4 regions of the Deefgea piscis genome follow, and region 1 is predicted to be linked to each of the others. Evidence: predicted binding sites of a transcription regulator. Region 1 holds the regulator's gene; each other region holds the start of a gene.
What was found. The regulator FNR, encoded in region 1, switches genes on or off when oxygen is low (the NO sensors DNR and NnrR bind a similar motif). The targets are predictions, from matches to a motif close to TTGATNNNNATCAA.

Region 1 (7,376 bases):
AGATAGTTGATCCATTGCACAAGCCAGTGCTGCCGAACGTGCGACGCCCATTCCTAGTCGAATCACGGCATTTTCGATATTTACAATGGCGCGCCCTGAGGGATTGTAGCTAGCAGAATTGGCTAGCTTGAGCAGCTTGGTGGTGATGAGTGGGTCTTTTTCTACTTCGCTGGCGATTTTTTGTATCGAAGCATTGGGGTCTTTCATCGCCGCGCCAATTTGGATTGAAATATCAAAGCAAACAGGGAAAATCGTATTGCCATCGAGTTCTTTGGCAATATCCTCTAGCATCGCGAGGTATTGGTCTCTGAGCTCAGTGCTGGATTTGTTTTCAGTTGCTGTCATGGTCATGGAAAGTTGATGCTATTTTGTTGTTGAAGTACCTTAAGAATAGTATGTATTTAACTGAGTATTGCCTTCGCTGTAAAATAATGAGCGTATTCTCGCGCTCAGAATGTCTTATTTACAGTCTTTTTTGCATAAACCCCGTAAAATTGCGAATCTCGGCTTTTTTAGGAAATGTGCGTATGTCGCAAAATAAAATTATTCATGGGTTTCATGCTGTCACATCGCGCTTGCGGCGTTTTCCCGACTCGGTGCTAGAGGTTTACGTTAATAGTGAACGTAGCGACCCACGGATGAAAGATTTACTGAAAACCGTGAAATTACAAGATGTAAAACTGGTTCAAGTGGATGGTGCACGTTTGGATGGTATTGCTGGTCATGTACGTCATCAAGGTGTCGCGGCGCTGATTGATACTGAAAAAAGCTATTTGTCGATTGAAGATGTATTGGATGATTTAGATGAGCCACCGTTTTTATTGATTTTAGATGGGATTACCGATCCGCATAATTTGGGTGCCTGTCTGCGTGTCGCCGATGCCATGGGCGTACATGCGGTGATTGCACCTAAAGATAAATGTGTTGGCGTAACGGCGACAGTATCTAAAGTGGCTTGTGGTGCCGCTGAAGTCGTGCCGTATGTGATGGTGACTAATTTGGCGCGAACGATTCGCGACTTAAAAGAACGTGGCATTTGGGTGGTGGGTACTGCGGCCGATGGTCAGTGCGATTTGTTCCATTATGGCCAAACTGGGCCGATTGCTTGGGTGTTGGGTAATGAGGGTGAAGGCATGCGCCGTTTGACGCGTGAGCTTTGTGATAGTCTGGTATCGATTCCTATGTATGGTTCGGTAGAGAGTTTGAATGTGTCGGTAGCGGCAGGGATTGTCTTGTCTGAAAGCCGTCGTCAGCGGGTGATGGCCAAGTAAGTAGCAATCGCTGCGTTTGGTTTGAGTGTGTTTGACTGAAAGTTGGAATGATTAAATAGGTATTGCGATGCAGACTTTATACAATAAGCGCTGTATTGCAATACCTATTTTTTTGTGCTCAATTGGCTGGCGTGTATTGCGTGGGGATTTGCAAAATGAAGTTGGCTAATTGCTGTGCTGGCGAGGTATTGGTTTGGCTCCATGGGCCAAAATATTGGCGTTGTAGTGGAGAGTAGGGCTGGAAATCGTGTGCTGGCTGCTGGCTGAGAAACTCGCTGGCAAGCTGTTGTAGTACGATGGATTGTTGTTGCTGTTCACCCATTTGCTTGGCGAGCTCAGTAATGAACTCCGCTTGATTGAGCGGAATAGGCGTGGGTAGATTTGGGATTTTTTGCCAAAAAGCGGAGCTTTCTTTAGATGCGCTTTCAGTTATTGTTTGCCACGCGCGATGTGCAAAACTAGCGGCGCCAAAGTCACCAATATGTAGCCATCCATTGGCAATAGGGGCGAGTGCATCGAGTAAAGGGGCCGTGCTTTGTAGTGCCGTTAATGATCCCGCTGCGGCAAAGATAAAGCCGTATTCTGGTGCTTGTAATGCCGGTAGGGCCAGTAGTTCAATATCAGCTTGGAAGGTGTTGGGCGTTGCGTGGGGATTGGCTTGGACAAAGATCATTGCCGGCTGGGATTTGGTTTTGTCGCAAAACTGATAGTCAATTGTGGCGAAATGCTTGAGTCGATGTGCGAGCAATGCTTGTAGGGGTTGTGGCGCGACGATGGTGTAATGCATTGTAGCTCCATTGGGCTGCCGTTATGGGTTGGGCAGCCCGTGCGAGATTATTCGCCTTGGCAGTTGCTCAACAGCTTTTTCAAACTGTCACCATCAATGATTTCAATTAAGCGATTTTGAACTTTGATAAAGCCTTGATCTTGAAATTTTGACAGCGTTCGGCTAACGGTTTCAAGTTTGAGTCCGAGGTAGCTACCGATTTCTTCACGCGTCATCCGCAGATGAAAGCTAGTAGAAGAGTAGCCGCGAATAGCAAAACGTTGCGATAGGTTGAGCAAAAAAGCAGCTAGACGTTCTTCTGCCTTCATATTGCCCAATAGCAACATGACACCATGGTCGCGAACGATTTCTCGGCTCATCACTTTATATAAGTGGCGCTGCAAGAGTGGCACATCACCGGCTAATTCTTCAATCTCACCAAAGGGCAGTTCACACACTTCGCTGTCTTCGAGTGCGATGGCGTCGCAAGTATGAAAGTCTGAACTAATCGCGTCCATGCCCATTAATTCGCCCGACATATGAAAGCCGGTGACTTGTTCGCGGCCGTCTTCAGAAATCACGCTGGCTTTAAAAAATCCAACGCGAATGGCAAAGAGCGATTTAAAGGGTTCACCAGCACGGTAAAGTGCTTCACCGCGTTTGATCGGTCGAGCTTGCGTGATAATGGCATCGAGCTCTTGCATTTCTTCGGGGTTCAGTCCGATAGGGAGGCAAAGTTCACGCAAGCTGCAGTTAGAACATGATTGACGAAGGTGGCGAGGTGTCAGTTCGCGGATTTGAATATTTTGAATCATATAAGGCTCGATGTACGCTTGAATGATAATTTCAGCAGCTGTTGTAAAGCAAAACCAGCTATCTATAAAGAGGGATGTTATATTTTATCTGATTTAGATCAAACTTTATTCTGCAGGTCCATCTTATCCTGCGACCAAAGCAAAGTTACTGGGAAAGATCATGATCTCGAAAAAAATAAACATTACTGCGCCAGCTATTGATTTCGATCGTGAGTTAATTGTGCGTTACGATGGCAAAGGCCCTCGATATACCTCCTACCCAACTGCGGATCGATTTGTCGCTGGTCTTAGCCAAGAGGCGCATTCGGCCTGCTTAAGTCAGCGCATGCCTGGCGCCTTGTCGATGCCTTTGTCATTGTACTTCCATTTGCCGTTCTGTAATACGATATGTTACTACTGCGGTTGTAATAAAATTATTACTAAAGATCAGTCTAAAGCCGATGAATATCTCGATTATCTCACGCAAGAGATAAAGATGTACGGTGATTTGTTGCCGAATCGACCTAAAGTGAGTCAATTGCACTTAGGTGGCGGCACGCCGACCTTTTTGTCGCATGCCCAGCTGCAGCGTTTGATGGATGTGGTTAATGCCCATTTCACTTTATTAGAAACTGGCGAATATTCCATTGAAATTGACCCTCGTAAAGTCGGTGAAGAGACAATTAAGCATTTGGCTCAATTGGGCTTTAACCGAATGAGTGTGGGTATTCAAGATTTTAATCCCGAGGTGCAGATTGCGGTGAATCGCGTGCAGTCAGAGGAAGAAACTCGCACGGTGATTGAAGCGGCTAGAATGCATGGCTTTCGCTCAGTCAGCGTTGATTTGATTTATGGTTTGCCAAAACAAACTGCGGAGTCGCTAGCAGAAACGATTGATCGCGTGCTGTTGCTCAAGCCAGATCGTATTGCGCTATATAACTACGCGCATTTGCCTGAGCGCTTTATGCCGCAGCGCCGAATTAATGCGGATGAGTTGCCGTCTGCAGAAGTGAAGCTCGATATTTTACAAAATTCAATCGAGCAATTAACTCAGGCCGGTTATGTCTTAATTGGCATGGATCACTTTGCGCTACCCAATGATGATCTGGCGGTTGCGCAGCGTCGTGGTCGCTTGCAACGAAATTTCCAAGGATATTCAACGCATGCCGATTGTGATTTGCTGGCATTTGGCGTGTCTTCGATTGGTAAGGTTGGCGCGAACTACTACCAAAATGTAAAAACTTTAGAAGAATATTACGCCAAGCTAGCAGTAAACGAATTTCCGATTGAGCGTGGCCTAACTATGAATCGGGATGATGCGCTGCGCCGCGCGGTGATTCAGGCCTTGATGTGTCAGTTTGAATTGTTTTTTCAAACGTTTGAAGCCAGTTATATGATTGATTTTAGTGATTACTTTGCTGAAGAGCTTGAGTTGCTAAAACCTTTGGCCGCAGATGGCTTATTGGTCTTGGAAGTGGATTCCATCGTAGTAACCCCGAAGGGGCGGATGTTAATTCGTTCGATTGCGATGGTGTTTGATGCGTATTTACGGACAAAAGCAACTAAAGCAAGGTATTCTCAACTGATTTAATGGCTTGTGGCGCGGTATGCTGGAATTAGATTGGCTGGCTTTGTTTTTAGCAGGTTTACTTGGTGGTGGTCATTGCGCAGGGATGTGCGGTGGTATTGTCGGGGCGTTTAGTGCCAATTTACCCAAAGGCCCAAGGTTGCTGTATGACTTGGGCTTTAATTTTGGCCGTTTGGCTGGGTATGTTGTTATCGGCGGCATATTAGGTGGCATCGCGAGCTTTACTGCGCTGGGTCAGTTGCAGGCATTAAAATCAATTTTGTTTATTTTGGCCAATATATTGCTCATTGTTTTGGGCTTATATATTGCAGGGTGGTCGTTGTGGCTCACTCAAATTGAAAAAATAGGCCAGCCGCTTTGGCGGGCAATTCAACCGATTTTACGGCGATTTTTGCCGATTCGTTCAGTCTGGCATACACCATTGATTGGTTTTTTATGGGGCTGGATTCCTTGTGGGCTGGTTTATACCGCCAGCTTGGCTGCGCTATCAACGGCATCGGCATTCAAGGGTGGGGCGGTGATGTTGGCGTTTGGTTTGGGAACGCTGCCTAATTTGTTGTTGATGGGTTTTTTTGCCGCACGTTTTATGCGGGTATTAAATTACCCGGGCGTTCGCTCCAGCTTTGGTTTGTTGATTGTGGCCTTTGGGTTATATCGACTGTTTAGCTTGATTTGATTTTTGGGTTTGAAAAAAACGCCGCGGTGAATGCGGCGCTTTTGTTATTTCTTAGTGATCTGGGGTGTAAGAATCGTCGGTTTGGCTTGGGGTTCCGTGTCTGGATAGTCTCGGCTGTAATGTAGGCCGCGGCTTTCTTTTCTGGCCATAGCGCAGCGAACGATGAGCTCGGCAGTAATCACCAGATTACGTAATTCAATCAAGTCGTTTGAAACGCGAAAATTGCGATAAAACTCATGAATTTCGCTTTTGAGTAATTCAATCCGGTGGAGTGCGCGCTCAAGTCGTTTGGTGGTACGCACAATACCAACGTAATCCCACATAAAGCGCCGCAGTTCGTCCCAGTTGTGTGAAATCACCACTTCTTCGTCCGGGTCGGTGACGCGGCTTTCATCCCATTCTGCGACATGAGGGAGCGGGCGAGGGGTTTGTTGCAAGATGTGCTCGGCTGCTGATTTGCCTAAAACCATGCATTCAAGCAAGGAATTTGACGCAAGTCGGTTCGCACCATGTAGACCAGTGCAGGCCACTTCACCCACGCCATAAAGTCCGGCAACGTCGGTCTGCCCATCGAGGTTGGTGACCAAGCCGCCGCACGTATAGTGTGCGGCAGGGACGACGGGAATCGGCTCTTTAGTGATGTCGATGCCAAGTTCAAGGCAGCGCAGGTAAATATTGGGGAAGTGTTCTTTGACAAAAGCGGCAGGCTTATAGGAAATATCTAAATAAACGCAGTCAAAGCCGCCTTTTTTCATTTCAAAGTCAATGGCGCGCGCCACGATGTCACGAGGGGCTAATTCTGCGCGCTCATCGTGATTGGGCATAAATCGCGTGCCATCCGGTAGGCGTAATATACCGCCTTCACCGCGCACAGCTTCGGTGATCAAAAATGATTTGGCATGCGGATGGTAAAGGCAAGTTGGGTGAAATTGAATGAATTCCATATTGGCAACGCGGCAACCTGCGCGCCAGCCCATGGCGATGCCGTCGCCCGTGGCAACATCCGGATTGGTGGTGTACAGATAGACTTTGCCAGCACCGCCCGTAGCGAGGACGGTGTGCTGCGCAAGAATGGTTTCAACTTGGTCGGCGTTTTTGTTGTAAACATAGGCGCCGATGCAGCGATTTTCACTGGTTTTGTCAGTAATTAAATCGACGGCGATATGTTCTTCCAGTACGGTAATATTCGGGTGTGCTGCGACTTTGATGGCTAGCGTGTCAATGACGGCGGCGCCGGTGGCGTCAGCAGCATGGATAATTCGGCGGTGGCTGTGCCCACCCTCGCGCGTGAGATGAAAGCCGTGATAGCTGGTTTGGCCTTCGTCGTCTTTGGTAAAGGGAACGCCCATTTCGATGAGCCAATCGATGGCTTCTTTGGAGTTTTCGATAATGAATCGAGTGGCGTCAAGATCGCATAAACCCGCACCAGCTACTTGCGTGTCATTGATGTGTAGCTCACTGCTGTCGGAGCCGTCCAGTACAGCGGCGATACCGCCTTGTGCCCACCCGCTGCCCCCATCGCGTAGCGCGCGTTTGGTAATCAGGCCGACTTTAAGTGTGTTTGCCAATTGAAGTGCGATGGTCATGCCACCGAGTCCGCTGCCCAGAATCAATACATCAAATGTGCGCATGGTGATTTGTTTCGAAAAATGGATGGGCAAATATTAACAGAGCGAAGGATCTCTGGCTTGGCTTACAACAATGTGGCTTGCAATTTTCAAGCCAAACCCAATATATGAAGGTTGAAATGTAATAAATGCAATTAACTGTGGGAGTTTTTACCCTTGCTTAAAATCAGCGAGCGCGATTTAGATCATGAATTGGTCTTGCGGGCGCAAAATGGCGACCAGCGTGCTTTTGAGCTGTTGGTTGTGAAGTATCAGCGACGTGTGGTGCGACTGTTGTCGAGAATGATTCGTGATCAGAATGAAATCGAAGACGTAACCCAAGAGGCTTTTATTAAAGCCTATCGTGCTTTGCCGTCTTTTCGCGGCGAGAGTGCGTTTTATACTTGGCTGTATCGAATTGCGATTAATACCGCGAAAAATTACCTGTCGACCTTAGGTCGCCGACCGATTTTGTCTGCTGAGTACGAAGATGAGGATGGCGACACCGTCGATGCGGCTGCATTAGTACCAGACTTTCATACGCCAGAGACTGAACTATCCAATAAGCAGATTGTCTCTACAGTCAATGAGGCGGTCGATGCTTTGCCTGATGAATTGCGCGAAGCGATTACTTTGCGTGAAATGGACGGGATGAGTTATGACGAAATCGCCTT
Region 2 (7,376 bases), 260 kb from region 1:
CAATGGTCTTGTAGGGTCGGCTTTAGCCGACGATCTAAAAGATAAGCATGAAAATTTAAACTAGGTATATTACTGCAATGCTTATTCAATGTGCTTTATAACCAAATACCTCTTGGCTAAGTGGTTTGCTTGAGGGCCATGCAATCTAGATCGGCATTGGTGGATTGATTGGTTTCTTCTGTCGCCGATTGCTGCAAATTTTGCTTTTAAGTTAAAGCGCCATCATCAAGATGGCGCTTTTTTATGCGCTGTGTACCGGCGTGAGTAGATTAAATTTGGTTTGCTCGGTGGCCACGCAGCCCAATTTTCGGTAGAAAGCATGGGCTTCAGGTCGATGGTTGCCACTGATGATTTCGATTCTGGGTGCTTGGTGCTCAGTGGCAAAATCAACTGCCGCCTGCATCAACGCAGATCCTACGCCTTGGCCGCGAGATGTGGTCTCGACGACCAGCCCAGTGATTTTGCCGAGTAGGGCGCTGCAATGCAGCATGGGCAAAAGATGGATGCCCACTAACCCTCGCGGGGTGTTGTTCTCTTTTGTGCAGGCAACAAATAGTGCATTCATTGGCGTTGCCATATACGCAATACGTTGAGCGGCTTCATCTGTGCTGGCGGGATAGCCCAGTTGCGTGAGTAACAAGGCAATATGCGTTGCATCGCTGGCGGTGGCTCGGCGGATTAAATGTTGATTCATCGTCGAAGGTGGTCAGATAAATACCATATCTTACATGCAAAATCAGCCATTGGAAATTGTAGGGGCAGCAACAGCCAGCCGCGCCGCCCGCGCAACTCTGGTTTAGGTGTTAGTGGCGAAGCTGAAAATTTTTTTTGGGTTTCGTCTGTGGCGAAGATGGCTGCGCCATCAAGGGAAAAAGTCAAAAGCTGACATTGATATCGTGCTGTTGCTGGGTTTTTTCGCGCTGCCGCCCGCGCAACCCTGGTTTAGGTTTGAGTGGCGAAGCTGGAAAAATTTTTTTGGTTTTTCGCCTATGGCGAAAAAGTCGCTGCGTAGGATGTGCAAATTTTGCGCACGCGGGGTGCCGCTGGGTGATTGGATGATCTGTTGGTGCCGCGTGGCGTTTTGTATTGCGTACTTCGTTCCGCGTGCGCAAACCCTTTGCACAAGCAAACCCCACAAAGTGCCGCTGCCGCCCGCCGCGCCGCCCGCGCAACCCTGGTTTAGGTTTGAGTGGCGAAGCTAGAAAAATTTTTTTTTGGTTTTTCGCCTTTGGCGAAAAAAAACGAAAAATCCTCGAAAAAGGCCGTTTTCTCCTACGGAGATTTGTTTTTTCGCCTGCGGCGAAGGATGCTCGGCTGCGCCTGCGCCAAGGTTTTTAGTTTGGGTGCGCGATCTTTACGGATTGAGTTAAATCCCCGCAGCAAGTTCAGCATCCATGGATTGATGCCGGAGTTGATAGGTGGATATTGAATGAGATCAAAAAGAAGAGGGCGTTAAAAAAGCCATCCCGCAGGATGGCTTAAACCGGCGAAAATATCGCGATGCTTTAGTCGTAGCTGAGCTCGCCTGCTTTGCCCCAAAATACATAGTAAGAATAAATCGTGTAGCCAATAATCGTCGGTAACACCAGCGCTGCGCCGCAGAACATAATCAATAAGGCTTCTGGGCTGCTCGCGGCTTGCCAGATGGTGAGTTGATCGATGACCAAGTGCGGAAAAATACTAAACACCAAGCCAAAGAACGACAGTAAAACAATGCCCACCGTGGCGGCAAATGGTATCCAGCAAAAATTATCATTGCCGTTTCTTTGGCGCTGCGCCAAGCGCGGCAGCGCAAAGCCGATCACAGCAAATAAAATCGCCGTCATTAATGGCACTGGCGCGAGCAAAAATACGTTAGGCACTGAAAACCATAGCGCAAATACGCGTGGGCTAATCCACGGTGTAGCTACCGACACCAACACCGTTGCCAAAATGGCAATCCATAAACTGCCTTGCGCCCAAACAATCGCGCGCTGCTGCAACTTGCCGGTTGATTTCATCAACAACCAGCCCGCGCCCAATAAGGCGTACGCTGCGGCCAAACTTACGCCAACCAATAGTGCAAAGCCCCAGGCGCCCCAGCCCGGCGCAAAGCCAGTGATGTAGCGACCCAGCATCACACCTTGCGAAACGGTGGCCAGTAATGAGCCGACAAAAAACAGTCGATTCCACAGTGGCTGATGATGGGCTCGCGCTTTAACGCGAAAATCAAACGCTACGCCGCGCAAAATCAAACCCAATAACATCAGCGCCACCGGTAAATACAGCGCGGTTAAAATAATGCCGTGTGCTAAAGGAAAGGCCACCAGTAACAGGCCCACACCCAGTACGAGCCAGGTTTCATTGGCATCCCAAAACGGGCCGATCGACGCGATCATTTTGTCTTTTTCTTTGGTATCGGTTTCTAGCTCAAGCAAAATGCCTACGCCAAGATCATACCCATCTAAAACGACATAGGCGAACATCGACACCACCATCAAGCCAGCAAAAATCACCGGCAGCCAGTAGGCCAAATCAATTGTGCTCAACATGATTATTGCTCCTGAGCAGGGTGGCCTGCTTTCTTAGCGAGGTAAAACACCACCGAAATATAAGAAACGAGTAAGAAGGCGTACAGCGTAAGGTACATGATTAAGGTGCTTAAAATCATGCCGCCGCCAACGTTGGACGCGGCATCGCTGGTTTTAAGTACGCCATACACCAGCCAAGGTTGACGACCAATTTCAGTCACATACCAGCCAGCTACGGTGGCGACCCAGCCGCTAAACGTCATGCCAATCAAAAGCTTGCACACCATAGGCGACAAGGTTTTGCCGCCGCGCAATTGCCATGCCGCGAGCCAGCTCACCAAGAGCATTAACATGCCCACGCCAACCATCACGCGGAAACTCCAAAATACTTTGGCCACCGGTGGGTGATCTGCAAATTCGCTAATGCCTTGCAATTCACCATTCAGATCGTGCGTTAAGATCAAGCTGGCGAGTTTTGGAATCGCAATCGCGTAATCATTGCTTTGGGTTGCTGCATTCGGTAGTGCAAACAAAGTCAGCGGTGCACCGCGTTCGGTATGCCAAATGCCTTCAATGGCGGCGATTTTGGCCGGTTGATGTTTGAGCGTATTTATGCCGTGCATATCGCCGATCAAAATTTGCAGTGGAATCAATGCCGCAGCAAGAAAAACACCGGTTTTGAGTGACGCCATAATGCTGGCGTCCCGCTGGCCTTTAAGCCAGCGAAAAGCAGATACGCCCGCGAGTAAAAACGCTACCGTCAGGCCCGACGCGACTAGCATATGGCTTAGGTGATACGGCATTGAAGGATTAAAAATAATCGCTAACCAATCGGTGGCATGTGCTTGGCCGTTAATCATTTCAAAGCCAACTGGCGTTTGCATCCAAGAATTGAGCACGATAATCCAGAAGGCCGACAGCGTAGTGCCACCGGCAACCAAGACTGTGGCCAGCGTATGAATTCGATTGCTAACTTTTTTCTGGCCAAACAACATGATGCCCAAGAACGTCGCCTCAAGGAAAAACGCCGTTAGTACTTCATACGCCAACAGTGGCCCCGCAATATTGCCGACGGTTTTCATAAAGCCCGGCCAGTTGGTGCCAAATTGAAAACTCATCGTAATGCCGGTCACTACGCCCAACGCAAAAGTCAGCGCGAAGATCTTGACCCAAAAGCCATAGGCATCCAGCCATTTTTGCTCGCCAGTGGCATTAAAGCGCAGTTTAAAAAACAGCAGTGCCCAGCCCATAGCGATGCTAATCGTTGGAAATAAAATATGAAAAGTGATATTGGCGGCAAATTGAATTCGCGCTAATACAATCGGGTCGAGTAGACCGGTGGCTTCGGGCAGCATGGTGATTCCTTACTCTTTCTCGCTGGCGCGAGGGAATGATAATTTCTGTTTAAACTCTAAAAACTTTTGCACTTGAGCGCCCAGCGTCATCAATTTTTTTAGTGTTTCAACGTCTAATTTTTGAATGTCGCTAAACCAGCTAGTGGTTAGGTCAATCAAATCGTGCATTTGGCCCATTCGGGCTTGTGCATGGCGCTCGGCTTCGTTGGCTGGCGTTTCCATCAGTGCTTCGCGTAGCATCGACAAAGTCGGTTCAACCTCGCGTTTTTTTCTTTCGTCCGCTAGCGTTTTAAAAATCGCCCAAACGTCTTCGGGTGTTGAATAGTATTCGCGGCGATCCCCCGGAAAATGCTGCAATTTCACCAGTCGCCAAGACTCCAACTCTTTCAATCCCATGCTGACATTTGAGCGGGAAAAACCCAGTGCCTCGGCCATTTCATCGGCGTTGAGTGGCTTTTCGCTGACAAACAGCAGGGCGTACATTTGTCCAACGGTGCGATTAATGCCCCAGCGGCTACCCATTTCACCAAAGTGCAGCACAAACGATTGAATCAAAGGAGTGAGGTTCATGTATGTTTTGAATTTTCAGTAATTTGTGAAATTTGATGTAAATCATATTCTGCTCAGAAAAATATTGCAATCTAGAAAATCAATTTCGGCCGACGGATGCTGGCTAAGATATTGTTTTAATGTCGTAACTTGCGCGGCACTATTTTCAAAATAAGCAATAGTCATATTCCAGAAAGGTGGCTACGTGGTGTTTACGTTACAATGCCCGCCATTCAAGGTGATTGATCGTGTAAGCGATTAATTTAAACGGGAAACAGGTTTAAAACCTGTGCTGCCCCTGCAACGGTAATTCAGTGTGGATACATCACTAAGCACAGCGCATTAATCGATGCGTTTGGCTTGAGCCACTGCCCAAATGGCGGGAAGGCGATGTATTTTTCTGATTAGCCCGGAGACCGGCCTTGTTGCTCGCAATTGAGCGAGATTGACGCACTGGCAGGGACGCCGTGGCGGAATGGTCTTTGTCGTTGATGCGATGGTGATGTGTTCTGCGCGGTTTCCTGTTTTTAATATGCAATATGCAACGGGCGTATTGCCGGAGACCTAAATGAATACCAGCATTAGCAAAACATACCTATTGATTTTGTCGGCCTTAGCCACCATTCCTGCGATGGCCGAAGTCACCCAGCTCGACGACGTAGTCGTGACCGCAACGCGCATTGCGCAGCCACTGCGTGAAGTGGTCGGTGATGTCACCGTACTCGATCGTGAAGCCATTGCCGCACAAGGCAATTCAAGCTTACAAGAAGTTTTATCACGCCAACCTGGCATTCAAATTAGTAATTTGGGCGGCCCGGGTAAATCGACTTCGGTTTACTTACGCGGCGCCAATAATTCGCAAACCTTGGTGTTGATCGACGGGATTAATTTTGGCTCGGCCACACTGGGCGGCGCATCGCTGCAAAATATTCCATTAGATCAAATTGAGCGGGTTGAAATTTTACGCGGCCCAGCCGCCAGCTTATATGGTAGCGGCGCGATTGGCGGCGTGATTCAGATTTTTACGCGCCAAGGCAAGGCTCAATCGAGTGTTGAAATCGGTTATGGCAATCACAATACCGTCGATGCCAAAGCGACTTTAGCCGGTGGGGATGACGCAACGCGCTATTCAATCACTGCGGCGCATTTTAAAACCGACGGCGTCAACGCCATCGTGAATCCCAAAAACAGCAATTACAATCCTGATCAAGACGGTTATGAAAATAACAGTTTGTCGCTGGCGGCCCAGCATAAAATCAACGCTCAGCATGCTTTTGGCGTAAGCGCTTTGGGTGCTTGGGGTGAAAATCATTACGACGGCTCAATCAGTAATGCTGCGTTTAAACCCGTCGCGCAAAGCTACGATTATCGCGACAAATCGTTTAATGGTAGCGCCAATGTTTGGTCAAAAAACCAATGGAACGACATCTGGACTAGCCATTTAAAAGCCGGTACCAGTATCGATGAGGGCCGCAACTACACCCCATTCTCGGCGACGAATTATCAAGACAAAGTCAGCAAAATCAAAACCCAGCAAAGCTTATTGTCGTGGGTGAATGATGTGTCGATTTTGGGCGGTACAGTGCAAGTGGGCGCTGAAACGCTAGGGCAAAAAGTCACTAGCGACACCAATTACAGCGTCAATCATCGCCGGATTAATAGCCTGTTGGCGGGTTATTTGGTGACGGTGTCAGATGTAACGCTGCAATTAAATGGTCGTAGCGACGACAATTCGCAATACGGCCGTAACAACACCGGTACGCTGGGTTTGGCTTGGCAAATGAACGACGATTGGTCGCTCGGTACCACGATGGGTACGGCATTTAAAGCACCAAGCTTTAATGATTTGTATTGGCCAGGTTCAGGTAATCCAAACGTTAAGCCTGAAGAATCTAATAGCAAGGAAGTGTTTGTTCGCTTTGCCAATAATCGCTTCCAAAGCTCGTTGACTGTGTATGAAAATAAAGTTACCAATTTGATTGAATGGACACCGACGCCGTCGGGCCTGTGGCAGCCGAGCAATATTGGTACTGCTAAATTAGGTGGCGCAACGCTGACTGCCGATTGGCAATATGCAGGGTATATCGCTGGCGCGAGCTACGATTACCTCGATGCTAAAGATACCTCGACAGGTGCCAATAAAGGCCGTCAATTAGCGCGCCGCGCTAAGCACGCTGGCGTGGCGTATGTGGGTTTACAAACGCCAGTGTGGATGGCGCGCCTTGAAATGCAGGCGCAAGGCCAGCGTTTTGATGATGCTGCCAATAAGAAAGTCTTGGCTGGCTACGCGTTGACTAATTTGGCAGCGAGCTATCAGATTGATAAAGATTGGTCGCTACACGCCCGCGTGAACAATCTATTTAATCGTGATTACCAAATGGCCACCGATTACGGCAATTTGGGAATCAATGGCATTGTCAGCGTGCGCTGGCAGCCTAAGTAAGTATGTTGTGGCTTAACCCCGTAGGTCTATTGGCTGCATTGTGCATCGCGCTGCTGCTCGAGTGCTGCTGGGGTGAGCCACGTCGCTACCATCCTTTAGTTGGCTTTGGCCGACTCGCCACTGGGCTAGCGCAGCGACTCAATCGCGGTGCTGGCTTGGTGCTTCGCGGCGGTTTGGCTTGGCTGATTTTAGTCGGCGGCGCGCTGGGCGTGTTTATTGGGCTGCGCTGGCAAGTTATGCAATATTCGCCGCTGTTGGCGTATGCCCTTGATGCGTGGGCTTTGTGGTTTTCGCTAGGCGCAAACAGTTTATTGGCGCATGTGGCGGCGATTGGCACGCCGTTAATGGCTGGCGATTTACCTTTGGCACGCGCGCAATTGCAAAAAATTGTCAGCCGCGATTGCCAAGCGCTCGATGAATCTCAAGTTGCCGCTGGCGCGGTGGAGTCGTGTTTAGAAAACGGTGCGGATGCGATTTTTGCCAGTTTGTTTTATTTCATACTGTTGGGCGGCGCGGGCG
Region 3 (7,376 bases), 950 kb from region 1:
ATTATCGCGACGGCTTTGGTAGATACCGGTAGTCGTATGGACGATGTGATCTACGAAGAATTTAAAGGTACGGGTAATAACGAGATTCAACTTGATCGCCGAATGGCAGAAAAGCGAATTTTCCCTTCGATTAATATCAATAAATCAAGCACGCGCCGTGAAGAACTCCTGATCAAGCCAGAGCAGTTGCAGCGTATTTGGGTGTTACGTAAATTACTTTACCCGATGGACGATCTGGAAGCGATGGAGTTTTTGATGGATAAACTCAAGTCGACAAAAACGAATTTAGATTTTTTTGACTCGATGCGTCGTTAATTCTTGCAGATTGGGGATTGTTTTGCGATAATCCCATGCTTTGCAGCGTCGGCAAAACCCCGGCGCCCGATAACCTAAGGAAAAAATCATGAAAGCTGGTATCCACCCTAATTACGAAGAAATCAACGTGACTTGCTCTTGCGGCAATGCATTTAAAACTGAGTCTACTTTATGCAAAGACTTGCACGTTGAGGTTTGTGCTGAATGCCATCCATTCTACACTGGCAAGCAAAAAATCGTTGATACGGCAGGCCGTATTGAGAAATTCAATTCTAAATTTGCTCGTTTCACGCGCTAATTTAGATTTAGAAATAAAAAAAGGCAGCTTTTCAGCTGCCTTTTTTTATTGGTTTATGCCAAAATTATTTCGAATAAATTGATTGAATATGACATGCTGACCTATCAAGCGAATCTAAAATCGGCACCCCAAGCAGGGCAAACTCAAGATAAACCTTGGCTTTTGTTGTTACTTTGTTTGTTCTGGCTTATCCCCGGGCTCGTTGGGCATGACCCTTGGAAGCCTGATGAAAATACCAGTATGGCCATTGTGGCCTATTTTATGCGCCATTCCAATTGGACTATTGCGTCGATTGCTGAGATTCCACAATTTAGCCAAGCGCCACTTTATTATTGGGTGGCCACGCTATTGGCCAATGCTTTGTCTTGGTTTGGTATTGCCGCCCACGATGCTGCTCGATTAAGTACTGGCTTATGGATGGGGCTGGGTATGTGGGGAACGGGCTTGGCTGCTCGTGACTTGTTTGGTCGACGCTTTGGCCGTATGGCCGTTATTATTTTATTGGGTTGCTTGGGCTTACCTTTGTGGGGGCATCATGTGTCACCTGCGGTCGTGGTGTTGGCTGCATTTGCTTGGCTGGCCTATGCCTTGACCTTGGCGATGAAGCGCCCATTGCGCGCTGGTGTGATCTTGGCGTTGGTGTTTTTAGTGTTGTTGACTGGCGCTAGTTGGGCCGATGCATTATTAGCAGTCTGCATCTCATCGCTTTTATTGCTGTTTTCGCAGTGGCGAAAAATGAGTTATCTGGTAACGCTGGTTACTGCGCTCATTATTGCATTGCCTTTTGCTGCGTTGTGGGGCTATTCGCTGCAAAATATCTCCGGTGAATTATTTCAAACTTGGTGGCGTTATTATGCGTGGGGTGTTTTTGGTGGCGCGCGCTCATTTGCAATTGGACATGAATTTGGTTTTTTACCTGCAGTTTTAGTGTGGTTTGCTTGGCCTGCATTGCCACTTGCGGCATGGTCGATTTACTTATTTCGACATGAAATGCTGCAGCCGCGCTGGCAATTATTATTAACCATGTTGATTGCCCAGCTTGGATTTATTGTTTTGTCGGGTAAGACTAGTGAAGCATTGATCTTGCCGCTTTTGGTGACCTTGGCTTTGATTGCAAGTGCTGGTGTTGATGAGCTAAGGCGAGGGGCAGCAGCAGCATTAAATTGGTTTAGCTTGCTCACTTTGGGTCTGGCGGCAATCTTCGTGTGGATGGCTTGGCTGGCTTTAGCGACTGGATTTCCTGTGGGCTTGGGCGACTACTTGCAAAAATACAGCTCGGCGCCAATGCCTGCATTAGGCTTGGGTTTGGTATTTGCTATCGTTGTCACCCTGCTATGGGGGCGCATGTTGTTTCGTAAGCGGCCAATTGGTCGGCGTGCCTTAGTCAATTGGACTTGTGGCTTAACGCTGGTAATTGGTTTGATGGTTGGCTTGTTTCAGACGTGGATCGATGCTGGTAAGTCGTATCGTCCAGTTGCTGCAGGTTTGGTTAAAGCTATGAAGCCTTATCCACAGGCTTGCATTGATGTTTCTCAGCTATCAAAAGATCCGATCGCGGCGATGGTTTATTTTACTGATCTTCAGTTTGATGCGAGGGCGGGGAATCATTGTTCATTTACATTGCTACAAAATGAAGCCAAACAGAATGCTAAAGATTTTATTTGGACCGGACATCGCTTGGGTGAACATCGCGAGGTTTTTTCGCTTTACTCGCGCTGATTTGTCTTTGCATTCTGCAGAATAAAATAATGCCGAGTTCTAATTTAACTCGGCATTATTGATTGGGGTGACAAAAATCGAGCAATTTAAACTTGATCTTGTTTGGAATTTTGTTCGGCAATTTCAGCATTGATATGGCGCTGCACATAAATATAGAGATAAATCGCCATGGCAATGATAAAGCCGATAGTAAAAAGGCTCAATATACCGATGGTTGAAGTTAGGATATTGGCAAGCGGGGTATTTTCCATAGTGTTCTCCTAGTGATGAACACTATCTAATCTTATTGTCTTGTCATTGATGTTGATAAGGGTCAAATGTGGCTTGTTTTGATTGGATTTTCTCGACAAGCCACAATTTTTACCACAACTTACTTGGCAAATTAGTCACGGAAATTTTGGTATTGCAAAGGAAAATCGCTGATCGATTGGCGCATTAAAGCAATAACACCTTGCAGGGCATCGCGATCTTTACCGGTGATGCGGACTTCATCGCCTTGAATCGCCGCTTGCACTTTCAGTTTTGAATCTTTAATGATGCGAATGATTTTTTTGGCTAATTCTTGGTCAATACCATCTTTGATGGTTAGCGTTTGTTTGACTTTATTACCCGATACTTTTTGCACATCGCCTTGTTCTAGGCGTTTGCTGCTATCGGCTTCTTTTTTCTCTAGGGCTGGGAAAACAATATCTTTAATTTGATCGAGTTGAAAATCTGAATCACCGTGTAAAGTGATGAGTTTATCTTTCTCGTTCAGTTCAACTTTGGCACTGGTGCCTTTAAAGTCGTAACGATTAATAATGGTTTTTGCCGCCACATCAATCGCATTTTTTAGCGCGACCATATCGGTGGCAGAGGTAATGTCGAAAGAAGGCATATTAAGGCTCGCAGGATGATGAATAAATAAAATAGGTTTTAAATTCAAGTGAATCAAGTCTTGATTCACTTGAAACATGCAATGAATTAGGCGAAATGACAAACGTAATGCAGCGTTTCGATGGTTTCAATATCAAAGCTTGAGTTCGCTGGAACGCTGAAAGATTGACCAGCAGAGTATGTTGTTGCAGTGCTTTCGTTCGCTAGTTTAACTGAGCATACCCCAGCAACAATTTCCATGATTTCAGCTGCGCCGGTATTAAAAGTCAGTGCGGACGGTTGAATAACACCGATGGTTTTTTTGCTGCCATCGGCAAACAAAACAGTATGGCTGACACATTTGCCATCAAAATAGACATTGCCTTGCTTTAAAACAGAAACTTGATCAAATTGGCTCATAGTGACTTCCTTGGTAAGCAGTTTATTTGAGTAATACTTTCGATAGAATTTCTTTGGCAATAAAACCGAGCATGCCAAAGCCAAGCACAAAGAACAGCACAATGGTGCCGTATTTGCCTGCTTTTGATTCTTTGGCAAGATTGTAAATGATAAAACCCATATAGATGATTAAAGCACTGCATAAAATGGTCACCGAAAGCGTGGTGAATTGTTCTTCATCCATTGCTAAGAAGGCATCTAGCATTTGTTATCTCGATTAGGGGAATGCAAACGGCTCAGAATTTTCCGAGCCGTTAAGTCGATAAGTAATTGTGTTACCTTGTTGTACTACTTATTGCATCTACGCCGTACTCCGTTTGAAGAAAGATCGGCGTAGTCGACAACCATTATTTTTGATTTAAACGGCCGGCAATTCGCATCCGTAAGGCGTTCAATTTAATAAAGCCACCGGCATCGACTTGATTGTAAGCGCCGCCGTCATCATCAAAAGTGGCGATATTCATATCAAATAGTGAGTTGGTTTTTGAGTCGCGACTCACCACAATCACATTGCCTTTATACAATTTCACACGCACCCAGCCATTAACGGTTGCTTGCGTTGCGTCGATCAATGTTTGCAGTACTTTGCGCTCAGGGGCCCACCAGAAACCGTTGTAAATCATGCTGGCGTAACGCGGCATGAGATCGTCTTTCAAATGTGCCACTTCGCGATCGAGCGTGATCGACTCAATCGCGCGATGTGCTTTCAGAATGATGGTGCCGCCAGGTGTTTCGTAGCAACCGCGTGATTTCATACCGACGTATCGGTTTTCAACCAAGTCCAAACGGCCAATACCGTGTTTGCCGCCCAGTTCATTCAGTTTGGTTAACACCGTCGCTGGTGACATGCGAACGCCATTGAGTGCCACGATATCACCTTTTTCAAATTCAATATCGAGGTATTCAGCCGCATCTGGTGCGGCTTCTGGGCTCACGCTCCAACGCCACATGGTTTCTTCAGCTTCTGCTGATGGATTTTCGAGGTGACGGCCTTCAAAGCTGATGTGTAGCAAGTTAGCGTCCATCGAGTACGGCGCGCCGCCATTTTTGTGTTTCATATCTACTGGGATATTGTTTTTTTCTGCGTAGGCCAGCAGTTTTTCGCGTGACAACAAATCCCATTCACGCCAAGGCGCAATCACTTTAACGTCGGGTTTTAGGCCGTAGTAACCCAATTCGAAACGAACTTGATCGTTGCCTTTGCCTGTTGCGCCATGCGATACCGCATCGGCATTGGTTTGATTGGCGATTTCAATTTGGCGTTTGGCAATCAATGGACGGGCAATCGATGTGCCAAGTAGGTATTCACCTTCGTACACGGTGTTGGCACGGAACATTGGGAAAACAAAGTCACGAACAAATTCTTCGCGTAAGTCATCGATAAAAATATTTTCTGGCTTAATCCCAAATTGCAGCGCTTTTTGGCGGGCAGGTTCTAGCTCTTCACCTTGGCCGAGATCGGCAGTAAAGGTAACGACTTCACATTGATAAGTGTCTTGCAGCCATTTCAAAATCACAGAAGTATCAAGGCCGCCGGAATAAGCGAGAACTACTTTATTAATATCGGACATACATATTGCCTTAGTCTTTAGTTCAAGAAAGATAATTGCTCAATCAGTTCAGTGCGAGGCGCAAGCCAAAGCTGACAAACAAAGTGCCTACTAATTTATTTAACAAGGTTTTCAGCCAGATTTTAGCTGAAAGTCGGCGTGCTAGGCTGCTACCGACCAAGATTAAAGTGGTCAAATAGCTGATGCTGACCAATTGCACGATGAGCCCGAGCGCGGCAAAAGTATGCCAAACGTGTGGGTAATTCGGGTTCACAAACTGCGGAAAAAACGCCATAAAAAATAAAATGGCTTTTACATTCACGAGTGAAATACCCAGCGCAGAGCGAAAGGCTTTTTTTGCCGAGTGTTCAGGGTGGCTAGCCTCAGGGGTATCTTTCTGAGACTTAGCAAATAAAGCGCGTATACCGATATACGTCAGATAGGCAGCGCCTAAATAACGCACGATATCAAAGGCAATGGGGTTGGCTTTCATTAAAGAAGCCACCCCTAAACTCGCCGCCAGCATCAAAATTAAATCGCCCACCACAATGCCCGCAGCAGCCGCAAAGCCAGCTTTGCGACCACGGGTACTGGCCATGGTGAGCGCAAATAATGAATTAGGGCCTGGTACTAAAATAATCAGTACCGTTCCCAATACATACGCCCAAAGATCGGTGATGCCTAACATTTAGTCGTTCACGCGGCCAAGTAGTAAAAATTCAATCACGGCTTTTTGGGTATGCATGCGATTTTCTGCTTCTTGCCAAACCACCGATTGCGGGCCGTCAATCACTTCGGGGTCGACTTCCTCGCCGCGATGCGCAGGTAAACAATGCATAAATAGCGCATTGGGCTTGGCTTGCTGCATTAAGCTTTCGGAAACTTTGTAATTAATAAAATCTTTTTTACGCTGCAGGGTTTCGCGCTCATAGCCCATCGATGTACACACGTCGGTGGTCACAATATCAGCACCAATGGCAGCTAAATAAGGGTCATTAAAGGTTTCGAAGTTGTCAGTACTGTAGCTTTCACCATCAAGGACGGTCATTTCATAGCCGCGTGGACAGGCCAAATTGAGTTTGAAGTTAAAGATTTTTGCCGCTTGTAGCCAAGTGCGGCTGATATTATTACTGTCACCAATCCAGCAAACGGTTTTCCCTTCAATCGAGCCATGATGTTCGATATAAGTGAAAATATCCGCCATGATTTGGCAAGGATGGTATTCATTGGTTAAGCCGTTGATAACTGGTACTAATGAGTTTTCGGCAAAGCGATCAATAATGCTTTGCTCAAAAGTTCGGACCATGACGATATCGACCATTCGGCTCATGACTTTAGCGACATCTTCGATCGGTTCGCCGCGCCCGAGTTGCGTGTCTTTAGATTGCAAGAACATCGCATGGCCGCCCAGTTGATACATACCTGCTTCAAAAGAAACGCGTGTTCGAGTGGATGATTTCTCAAAAATCATTCCCAAGACTTTGCCAGGTAGTGGCTGGTAAAGCGCACCTGATTTGAGACGAGCTTTTAATTTGGCCGTGCGTTCAAAGAGGTATTGATATTCTTCTAGAGTAAAGTCGCTGAACTTGAGGTAGTGGCGCATCAGATTTTGTCCTGGTCGATTAGCACTTAGCATGTGACCAAATGGCTGAAAAAACGAACATTATTCAATGTTTTTCCCCATAAAGGCAAGTCATTTGCGGGATCTGTTGGCTGTGTACTTATTCAGCATGGCGCTACATTTTCATGAGCTGGAGTCTAAGTGGAGTGTTATACTGATGTCAGTTCTCGAATTAAATAAAGCATTCGCCCACATGATCTGCAATCCCTACGAAATCATTATTCAAGGCATTACCAGTAACGGGCGCGAATTTCGCCCTAGCGATTGGGCTGAGCGCCTCTCAGGTATCCTGTCTACTTTTGGTGTCGACCAAAAGTTGTCTTACGCGCCATTTGTTCGGCCGATGGTGCATAACAACGTGCGTTGTGTTGCCGTTGATAAACAATTAGAAAAAATCGATCCGCGCGTTTTTGAATTTATTATGACTTTCGCCCGCGACAATGATTTGCGAGTGGTCGATTGTCGTTCCCTGATCCAAGAGAGTGATCTCTGACGCGAATGCGTGCGATCGCTACATGTTTACAATCAATTGACGTAAATCCTGTTGTTGCGACGCAGC
Region 4 (7,376 bases), 1.7 Mb from region 1:
CTTCATTTATCCAACCTGCTTTTAATCCATCAATTGAATAACCTAATGCATTTAATACTCGTTTTACGCCTGTTTTACCTTTAAAGGGGCTTTCGCTCACTCTTTCTCTCCCGTTAAGATTCAAATACATCAACATAACAAATATAGCTAGTTAATAAAGCTACTGGTAATGCAATAATTAAACCTAAAAACATTGGCAATATTGCTAAAAATAAAAATACACCGCCAATCATAGACATGATTAAGATTGGTTGCCAATTTCTCCAAAAAGCTAGAAATGATAACTTCATTGCCTCATTAGCTTTCATTCCTTGCAACATCACTAAAGTTGGGGCATAAAAATAAGCACTATAAACAATTAAAAAAGCAAATAATACAACGATTAACAAAGGCCAAATTACACCAATCTGCTCAATAATTTGAATGTTTTTATTGATCGAAAGAAAACCAAAAAAAGACGATATTGCAAATAGCACAGTCATCAATACCATAACAAATATGGTACCGAACATATATAAAACACCAACTTTTATTAATTCAAAAAATCTTAATTTAAATCCTGAAAACAAATCAATTAATTCTGGTATTTCTCCATCTGCTTGTTTTTTTGCCGACCACATAATACCACCTAAAAAAACCGGCCCAAGCAAAGTAGAAATAAACCCACCAATTACAGGTAAGAAAGCAATACCAAAAAATAGCGCCACAAAAACGCCACAAATACTAATCCAGATTGTTGGTGCTTGTTTAAATAATTTAAATGCATTCACAATCCAATACCAACCTTGTATTGCGGGTATTTTTTTTGGTTCAATACTTACATCGATTACATTATCTTGTTCTAACATACTTATTACCTGGTTAAAAAAGGTTAATCCCCACATCCTAACTGAAATTAGATCTTTTTTAAGCCTGTATCTTGCCAGATAAAGATGAAGCTCACATGAAAAAGCCGCTGAAATCAGCGGCTTTTTTATTAAAATACTATAAATTTATGCGATGCAAGCCAATGCTTGGCGAGCAATCATTAGTTCTTCATTCGTTGGAATCACATAAACTGCGATTTTACTATCAGCTAAAGAAATGCGGCGTGGTTCACTAGAGCGTACCGCATTTGCCGCTTCATCAAGCTCAACACCTAACCAACGCAATTGATGACAAACTGCTTTACGTGTATTTGCATCATTTTCACCAATACCAGCAGTAAATACTAAAGCATCAATACCACCGATCGCCGCAGCTAAAGAAGCAGCTTCTCGAACTACACTGCTTGCAAAGTAATCAACTGCTAATTTTGCACGTGGCGAATCTGAATTTTCTAGATCACGCATATCGCTAGAGAAACCTGACAAACCAAGCAGACCAGATTCTTTGTATAGCAAGGTTTCAATTTGTTTTGCATCCATTTTTAAATGGTTCATCAAATGCAATACAACACCCGCATCAATACGTCCACAACGAGTACCCATTGGCAAACCATCTAATGCAGTAAAGCCCATCGTTGTTAATTGGCAGCGACCGCCAAGTAAACCAGCCATTGAAGAACCGTTACCTAAATGAGCAACGACAGTACGACCTTCTGCGGCACGAGTATCAATTTCTGGCAATACGCTGGCAATATATTCATATGACAAGCCATGGAAGCCATAACGACGAATGCCTTCTTTTTGTGAGAATTCATACGGTAGTGCAAATAATTGGTTTAATTCAGGTTGAGTCGTGTGAAATGCAGTATCAAAACAAGTGACTTGCGGCACATTTGGCAATAATTCTTCAAGGACACGAATTGGTGTGATGTTATGTGGTTCATGCAAAGGTGCCAAAGGAATCAAAGCTTCTAAACCAGCAATCACTTCTGGTGTCACAAGTTCAGGTTTTGAATAAGTGGTTCCACCATGAACTACACGATGGCCAATAACTGCAATTGAACGTCCTTCAATGCGTGATTCCAACCAGTTGAGCATATAGCGTAAAGCATAGTCGTGATTTTTTGGCGCATCACTAGGTAATGTTTCATTGGCTACTTTATTATCAGCTGCATCTTTTGCACTAAATTTTGGTTCTACATACAAACCTTCCATTTGGCCTTTAAATAAGACGATAGGATCAGCTGCGCTAGTCTCAAATAATGAAAATTTAATACTTGAAGAACCTGCATTGATAACTAAAACTAATTCACTCATTTTTTACTCCAAATTAAAAAATAACGAAGGGTATTGATCTATAAACCTAGTAAATCAAGACCTTGAAGGCCATACTACTTAAACTAATTTTAAAAAATTATTAAATATAAACATATAGAAACTTAATTATGCAAATAGTTATTAAGTTGCATCATATTATGATTTTGTATAGTTCATATAAATTCTTACAGCATAAATTGCAATTTTATTGTAAGTTACTTACATTTCTTGATTGCGCAAAATAGTACTTCTTAAAATATGTAAGGTTTAATCCAGATTTACAGCGAACTACAGTCACTTACTTATTATGACGTGTAGTTTGGCAAACACTTGTAGGCTATGCAAAGTAAATTGTGGCATATCAGTAGTGATATGAAGCTTTAAAATCAACCTTATCTATTTGTTTTTATTCAATATTTTTAAACAAAGCTATTCTTTTTATCATTAAGTTAGCACTTGATTCATCATTTTTATTAGCAGTTAGCTCTACAATTACGGTAAATTTTACATAAATTGAAAGTTTAAACTTGATGAATGTATGTGCTTAGCTTCTGATATTGATCTAGTTTTTACTTGATTTTTAAAAGATGTCGTTTGCATAACTCATAAAATTAACAGCATTATAAACCGTGAAAATTATAATAACTTGGTTAATATCAAGGTCTTGAAGGTCATCGTTAAAAATGAATACTAATTACACTACGCATCTTATTTGTGCTCCGGATTTATCAGATGCTTTTAAAGTAACTAATATTAATATTAAATTAGGTGAATTTGTACATAAAAATGAATTGCTAATATCCTTAACTAAAAACAATGAACATATTTATATTAATGCAATTGAGGATGGTCAAATTAGTTATTTATTTATTAAAATTGGTGATGATATTAATAGCGGTGATTTATTATTATCAATGGAAATTGAAGAATTGCCAACTGGGTTTTTAGATATTGCAGATCAATCTGGTTACAAAGATTCAACACAAATAGATATTGAAAATTCATTATTGATAATACCTTCTGCAGCAAGTTTAGCTTCTCGTTTAGGTGTTGATTTAAGTTTAGTAACTCCAAATTGTATAACTGGTTATATAGGTAATGAAGAAGTTGAATTATTTGTTAAGCATGAATTATTAAAATTACAGCAGTTGAGGAAATTATTAGCATAGCTTGTCTGTTTCAAAATATGTATTTGGTATTTCACTTTGGATTGATGTTTGTTGGTTGCAAGTTTTAAGTCATTGATTTTTATAGCTTAAATTTAAAATTGTTTATAAGTTATTGATTTATATATGTTTTTAGATCTCCCGAATTTTAAGGTGATCATGTTTTGAAGCGTTTGTTTTTTATATATATATTGATAAGTAAAAGATAGTAGTAATAGATAAGGATCAGAAATTCTGTGGATAACTCGATAAACCTATATTTATCAACATTTTAAGTTATCCACATGGGTGCTGATAGTCCTTGTTCCTGCTGTGGATAATATGTGTTGAGTTTTAGCTTTGATCTGTGGGTAACACTTATCCACATTGATCGTGGACTTCCCCACATTTTAAGTGATTGATTTGTATAGGGTTGTGTGAATAAGCGTATAATCGCGGCTTTTATTGGGGGTGTTTGATGGCAATTCAGTGGTTTCCGGGTCATATGCATGTGGCGCAGAAGAAAGTGGCAGAGACAATGGCCAAGGTGGATATGGTGATTGAAATCGTGGATGCACGTATGCCCTTGTCCAGTAGTAACCCAATGATTGAGAAGTTGCGTTTGCATCGGCAACGTCCAGCTTTAAAAATTATCAATAAAACAGATTTGGCTGATCCTAAGTTAAGTCAGTTATGGTTGAACTATTTCCGCCAGCAAGCTGGTACTGAAGCCTTGTTGATGGGCGAAGACAACAAGCAAGCGGCTATTAAACAGATCGCTGTCTTGTGCAAAAAATTAGCACCGTTTCGTAATGATGCTGAAAAGCCGTTGCGAGCGATGATTTTGGGCATCCCTAACGTTGGTAAGTCGACTTTATTAAATACGCTGGCGAAGCGAAAAGTGGCGCGTGTTGCAGATACCCCCGGTGTTACTAAGTCTCAGCAGCGGATTGAAACGCTTGATGGGGTTATTTTGTATGACACGCCAGGATTAATGTGGCCTAAAGTTGAGCATGAACCTTCAGGTTTTCGCTTGGCTTTGGGCGGCTCAATTGGTCGCAATGCGTATGATGAAATTTTGGTGGCTTATTTTGCGATTGAAACTTTACGTGAGCGCTACCCTAAAGAATTGATGGCACGCTATAAATTGAGTAGTTTGGATGGTAGTGTGGATGAGTTGTTTAATTTGATTGGTCGTAAACGTGGCGCTTTGATGGCTGGTGGTGTGATTGATGAACAAAAAACAGCTGATTTAATTATCACGGATTACCGTAGCAAAGCGATTGGTCGAATGACTTTAGAAGTACCTGATGACTTTATCGGGGTTGATTTAGGTTCGGGGGATGATCTTCCTGACGAACTTGAAACTGAAGATGAAGATTGATTTGTATTCGTTGGCACTGATGTACTTGCTGAATGTAACATCACATAATATGTAACTCGGCATGCATTATCTAGCTTTGGTGTAGGTATATCGCTGTAGATCTTTATTTTAAAGGGTTTTGTCTGTATACCTATATGTAAGTTTAATAATTTATTGAATTTGTATCGAGATGCATAATCAATATTTTTACTTTTTTGTCGCTGCATGACGTCAAAATTGCGATTGATAGGAAATCAAAAATGGATGTAGAGCTTGGTCATTTGGAAGGCAAGGTCTTGCAATTAGTGAACTTATGCCGTGAATTACGCACTGAAAATCAAGAACTTAGAGCCAATTTGCAATTGGCTCAAGAAGAAAATCAAAGCTTAAACACTAAATTAGTTGGCGCAAAAGACAAAGTGAATGCGATTTTGGCTAAATTACCTGAGGATGGCGTATGACTGATGCCGTGAAGTTGTTGGATATTTCAATCATGGGACGTGAGTTTCGTGTGGCTTGTCCTGCGCATGAAGAAGAAACCTTACTTCAAGCTGTGCAACTTCTCGACGCACGGATGCATGAAATTCGCACTGCTGGTAAGGTCATTGGTATCGAGAAGATCGCAATGATGACGGCTTTAAATATGACGCACGAGTTTTTAACGGCAAAGGTTGAAGGTGGCTTTGACTTTAGTGATTTTCAGCGTAAAATCGGTAACATCAGTTCAACGATCGACGCAGTTTTACAGGAATAATTTAATTATTTTGAACTGCGCCGTGATGCAAGTTAGCTTTCCTGCGGTGTTCGCGACGGTTCTAAATCTTTGAACCGATAAGCTGTATAGCACGTTTGCCAGTCATCTAGACGCCTGTTGTGAGCGTTCCTTGAGAATGCACCTGATGGCATCTGACCGGCAACAACTTGAACCATGGGTTCAAGATGCGAACCGAAACGGCACTGTGGGAAGCCCTCATTTTTTGTGATTACTCAAAAAACTCAATTACGTCGTGATCTTCGGCAACGCCGAACTGCGATATCTAAAATACAGCGACAAGCTGCTGCTTGGGCTGTAACTCATTATCCGCAAATTTTACAAAAACTTCGTCGTGGCAAAAAAATTGCATTATATGTGCCTGTTGGCAGTGAGTTTTCTGCTTGGCCATTAATTTTTTTAGCACTGCAACGTGGTTGCTTAGTCTATTTGCCGGTTGTACCTAAAGTGGGTCGACGATTAAATTTTGTTCGCTTAAATGAAGATGCAGTTTGGTCTTATGGCGCATTTAATATTCTAACACCCAGTCATTTTGAGCAATGTTCAAGCCGTGATTTGAATTCTGTTTTTGTTCCTTTGCTTGGTTTTGATTTGCAATTAGCTCGATTAGGGCAAGGTGGTGGCTATTACGATACGACATTTGCATTTCGTCGATTACGAAAAACTTGGCTTAAACCGGCATTAATTGGCTTGGCGTATTCATGCCAACAAGTGGAACGATTGCCTTGTGAGGCCTGGGATTTAAAGTTAGATGCAATTGCAACTGAACAAGGATGGATTCGTCGCTCGGGTATCAATTGAGAGTAGTGAAATTACTGACATACTTTCGCATTCTACTTGTTTATGATGTCAAGCTTGCTCTATGCTATTTGCATCGCAACGGTTTGAAGTAAATCAAGTGAGGTAATTATGGTTGCTGTAATTTCTTCCCCTGTGCGTATTATGAATGCGGCAGGCCTTCATGCTAGACCTGCGGCGAATATTGTTAATACTGCTAAGCAGTACCAGTCTGAGATTAAGTTGTTACATAAAGGCATTGAAGCTAATGCTAAATCTCTTGTTTCTGTGATGGGCTTAGATGTTTCTAAAGACGATCAGATTCAAATCAAAGCGGATGGGTTAGATGCAAATGAAGCAATGCTTGCGGTAAGCGCAATGATTGCTTCTGGTTGTGGAGAAGACTAAATCGGTTAAATCTATAAATAGGGTGGCTTAAGCCACCCTATTTGCTTCTGAATAGTAAGTATTCAAAACCATTTTCTATTTTGCATGTAAAAAAATGTAATAAAGTAATATTTTAAATTAAATGAACTCTTGAAGCTGATTAAGCACAAAACATGTATTTTTTATAAAGTTAAAATGAATAAATATGGTTTAAGCATATCTAGATTTCGATCTGTAAAATTTACATATAAATTGAGCAATATTACGCCCCATGTCAATAGCATTGGCGGGTAAACTAAAAAACAAGAATATGTCAACGCAATAAAAATTAATGCGGGTCAATTTGATTGACCAATTTGACTAAGAATTAAACCAACAGAGGTTGTTATGTCGATAAATCCAGTTTCGCAATTTGTATTGCTGGCCCCACTATCGGGTGTGATGGTGCCTTTGGATACCGTACCTGATCCAGTTTTTGCCCAAAAAATGGTCGGTGATGGTGTTTCAATAGATCCAACCAGTAATGTTTTGTTGGCGCCGATGACCGGCAAGGTAACGCAGGTTCATTCAGCAAAGCACGCAGTTACTTTGGTTGCCGCCAATGGGATTGAAGTATTAATCCATATTGGTTTAGACACTGTGATGCTCAAAGGCCAAGGCTTTACTGCGAAGGTCAAAGAAGGCGATATCGTCGATGCGGGTCAACCATTAATTGAATTTGACATGGATGCCGTGGGTCGTAAAGCGTT

Region 2: K4H25_RS09145 (GbsR/MarR family transcriptional regulator) is a predicted target of FNR. The motif match lies at 4,468-4,481, and genes of this name have one in related genera.
Region 3: K4H25_RS05960 (DUF3149 domain-containing protein) is a predicted target of FNR. The motif match lies at 2,636-2,649, and genes of this name have one in related genera.
Region 4: K4H25_RS01680 (biotin/lipoyl-containing protein) is a predicted target of FNR. The motif match lies at 2,830-2,843, and genes of this name have one in related genera.

What each region holds. Positions count from the first base shown of each region.
Region 1 covers NZ_CP081149.1:2,229,554-2,236,929, reverse strand. Annotated here, with positions in the region: gene K4H25_RS10365 (HDOD domain-containing protein) at 1-351, opposite strand, end outside; gene rlmB (23S rRNA (guanosine(2251)-2'-O)-methyltransferase RlmB) at 528-1,271, shown strand; gene K4H25_RS10355 (hypothetical protein) at 1,390-2,058, opposite strand; gene fnr (fumarate/nitrate reduction transcriptional regulator Fnr) at 2,106-2,852, opposite strand; gene hemN (oxygen-independent coproporphyrinogen III oxidase) at 3,013-4,422, shown strand; gene K4H25_RS10340 (sulfite exporter TauE/SafE family protein) at 4,439-5,095, shown strand; gene nadB (L-aspartate oxidase) at 5,140-6,726, opposite strand; gene rpoE (RNA polymerase sigma factor RpoE) at 6,889-7,376, shown strand, end outside.
Region 2 covers NZ_CP081149.1:1,964,631-1,972,006, forward strand. Annotated here, with positions in the region: gene K4H25_RS09125 (GNAT family N-acetyltransferase) at 242-694, opposite strand; gene K4H25_RS09130 (hypothetical protein) at 1,087-1,338, shown strand; gene K4H25_RS09135 (cytochrome d ubiquinol oxidase subunit II) at 1,506-2,531, opposite strand; gene K4H25_RS09140 (cytochrome ubiquinol oxidase subunit I) at 2,534-3,865, opposite strand; gene K4H25_RS09145 (GbsR/MarR family transcriptional regulator) at 3,875-4,435, opposite strand; cobalamin riboswitch at 4,634-4,853, shown strand; gene K4H25_RS16950 (hypothetical protein) at 4,860-4,982, shown strand; gene K4H25_RS09150 (TonB-dependent receptor domain-containing protein) at 4,983-6,857, shown strand; gene cbiB (adenosylcobinamide-phosphate synthase CbiB) at 6,860-7,376, shown strand, end outside.
Region 3 covers NZ_CP081149.1:1,276,741-1,284,116, forward strand. Annotated here, with positions in the region: gene rho (transcription termination factor Rho) at 1-315, shown strand, start outside; gene rpmE (50S ribosomal protein L31) at 404-613, shown strand; gene K4H25_RS05955 (ArnT family glycosyltransferase) at 707-2,332, shown strand; gene K4H25_RS05960 (DUF3149 domain-containing protein) at 2,419-2,583, opposite strand; gene K4H25_RS05965 (YajQ family cyclic di-GMP-binding protein) at 2,715-3,278, opposite strand; gene ppnP (pyrimidine/purine nucleoside phosphorylase) at 3,296-3,607, opposite strand; gene K4H25_RS05975 (DUF2788 domain-containing protein) at 3,630-3,830, opposite strand; gene K4H25_RS05980 (argininosuccinate synthase) at 3,994-5,217, opposite strand; gene leuE (leucine efflux protein LeuE) at 5,261-5,884, opposite strand; gene argF (ornithine carbamoyltransferase) at 5,885-6,799, opposite strand; partial or broken gene K4H25_RS05995 (DUF3579 domain-containing protein) at 7,011-7,304, shown strand.
Region 4 covers NZ_CP081149.1:348,701-356,076, forward strand. Annotated here, with positions in the region: gene K4H25_RS01665 (diacylglycerol kinase) at 1-130, opposite strand, end outside; gene K4H25_RS01670 (BPSS1780 family membrane protein) at 114-848, opposite strand; gene K4H25_RS01675 (acetate/propionate family kinase) at 993-2,183, opposite strand; gene K4H25_RS01680 (biotin/lipoyl-containing protein) at 2,867-3,352, shown strand; gene ylqF (ribosome biogenesis GTPase YlqF) at 3,807-4,712, shown strand; gene K4H25_RS01690 (hypothetical protein) at 4,952-5,152, shown strand; gene K4H25_RS01695 (cell division protein ZapA) at 5,149-5,445, shown strand; RNA gene ssrS (6S RNA) at 5,481-5,661, shown strand; gene K4H25_RS01705 (5-formyltetrahydrofolate cyclo-ligase) at 5,671-6,264, shown strand; gene K4H25_RS01710 (HPr family phosphocarrier protein) at 6,373-6,648, shown strand; gene ptsP (phosphoenolpyruvate--protein phosphotransferase) at 7,015-7,376, shown strand, end outside.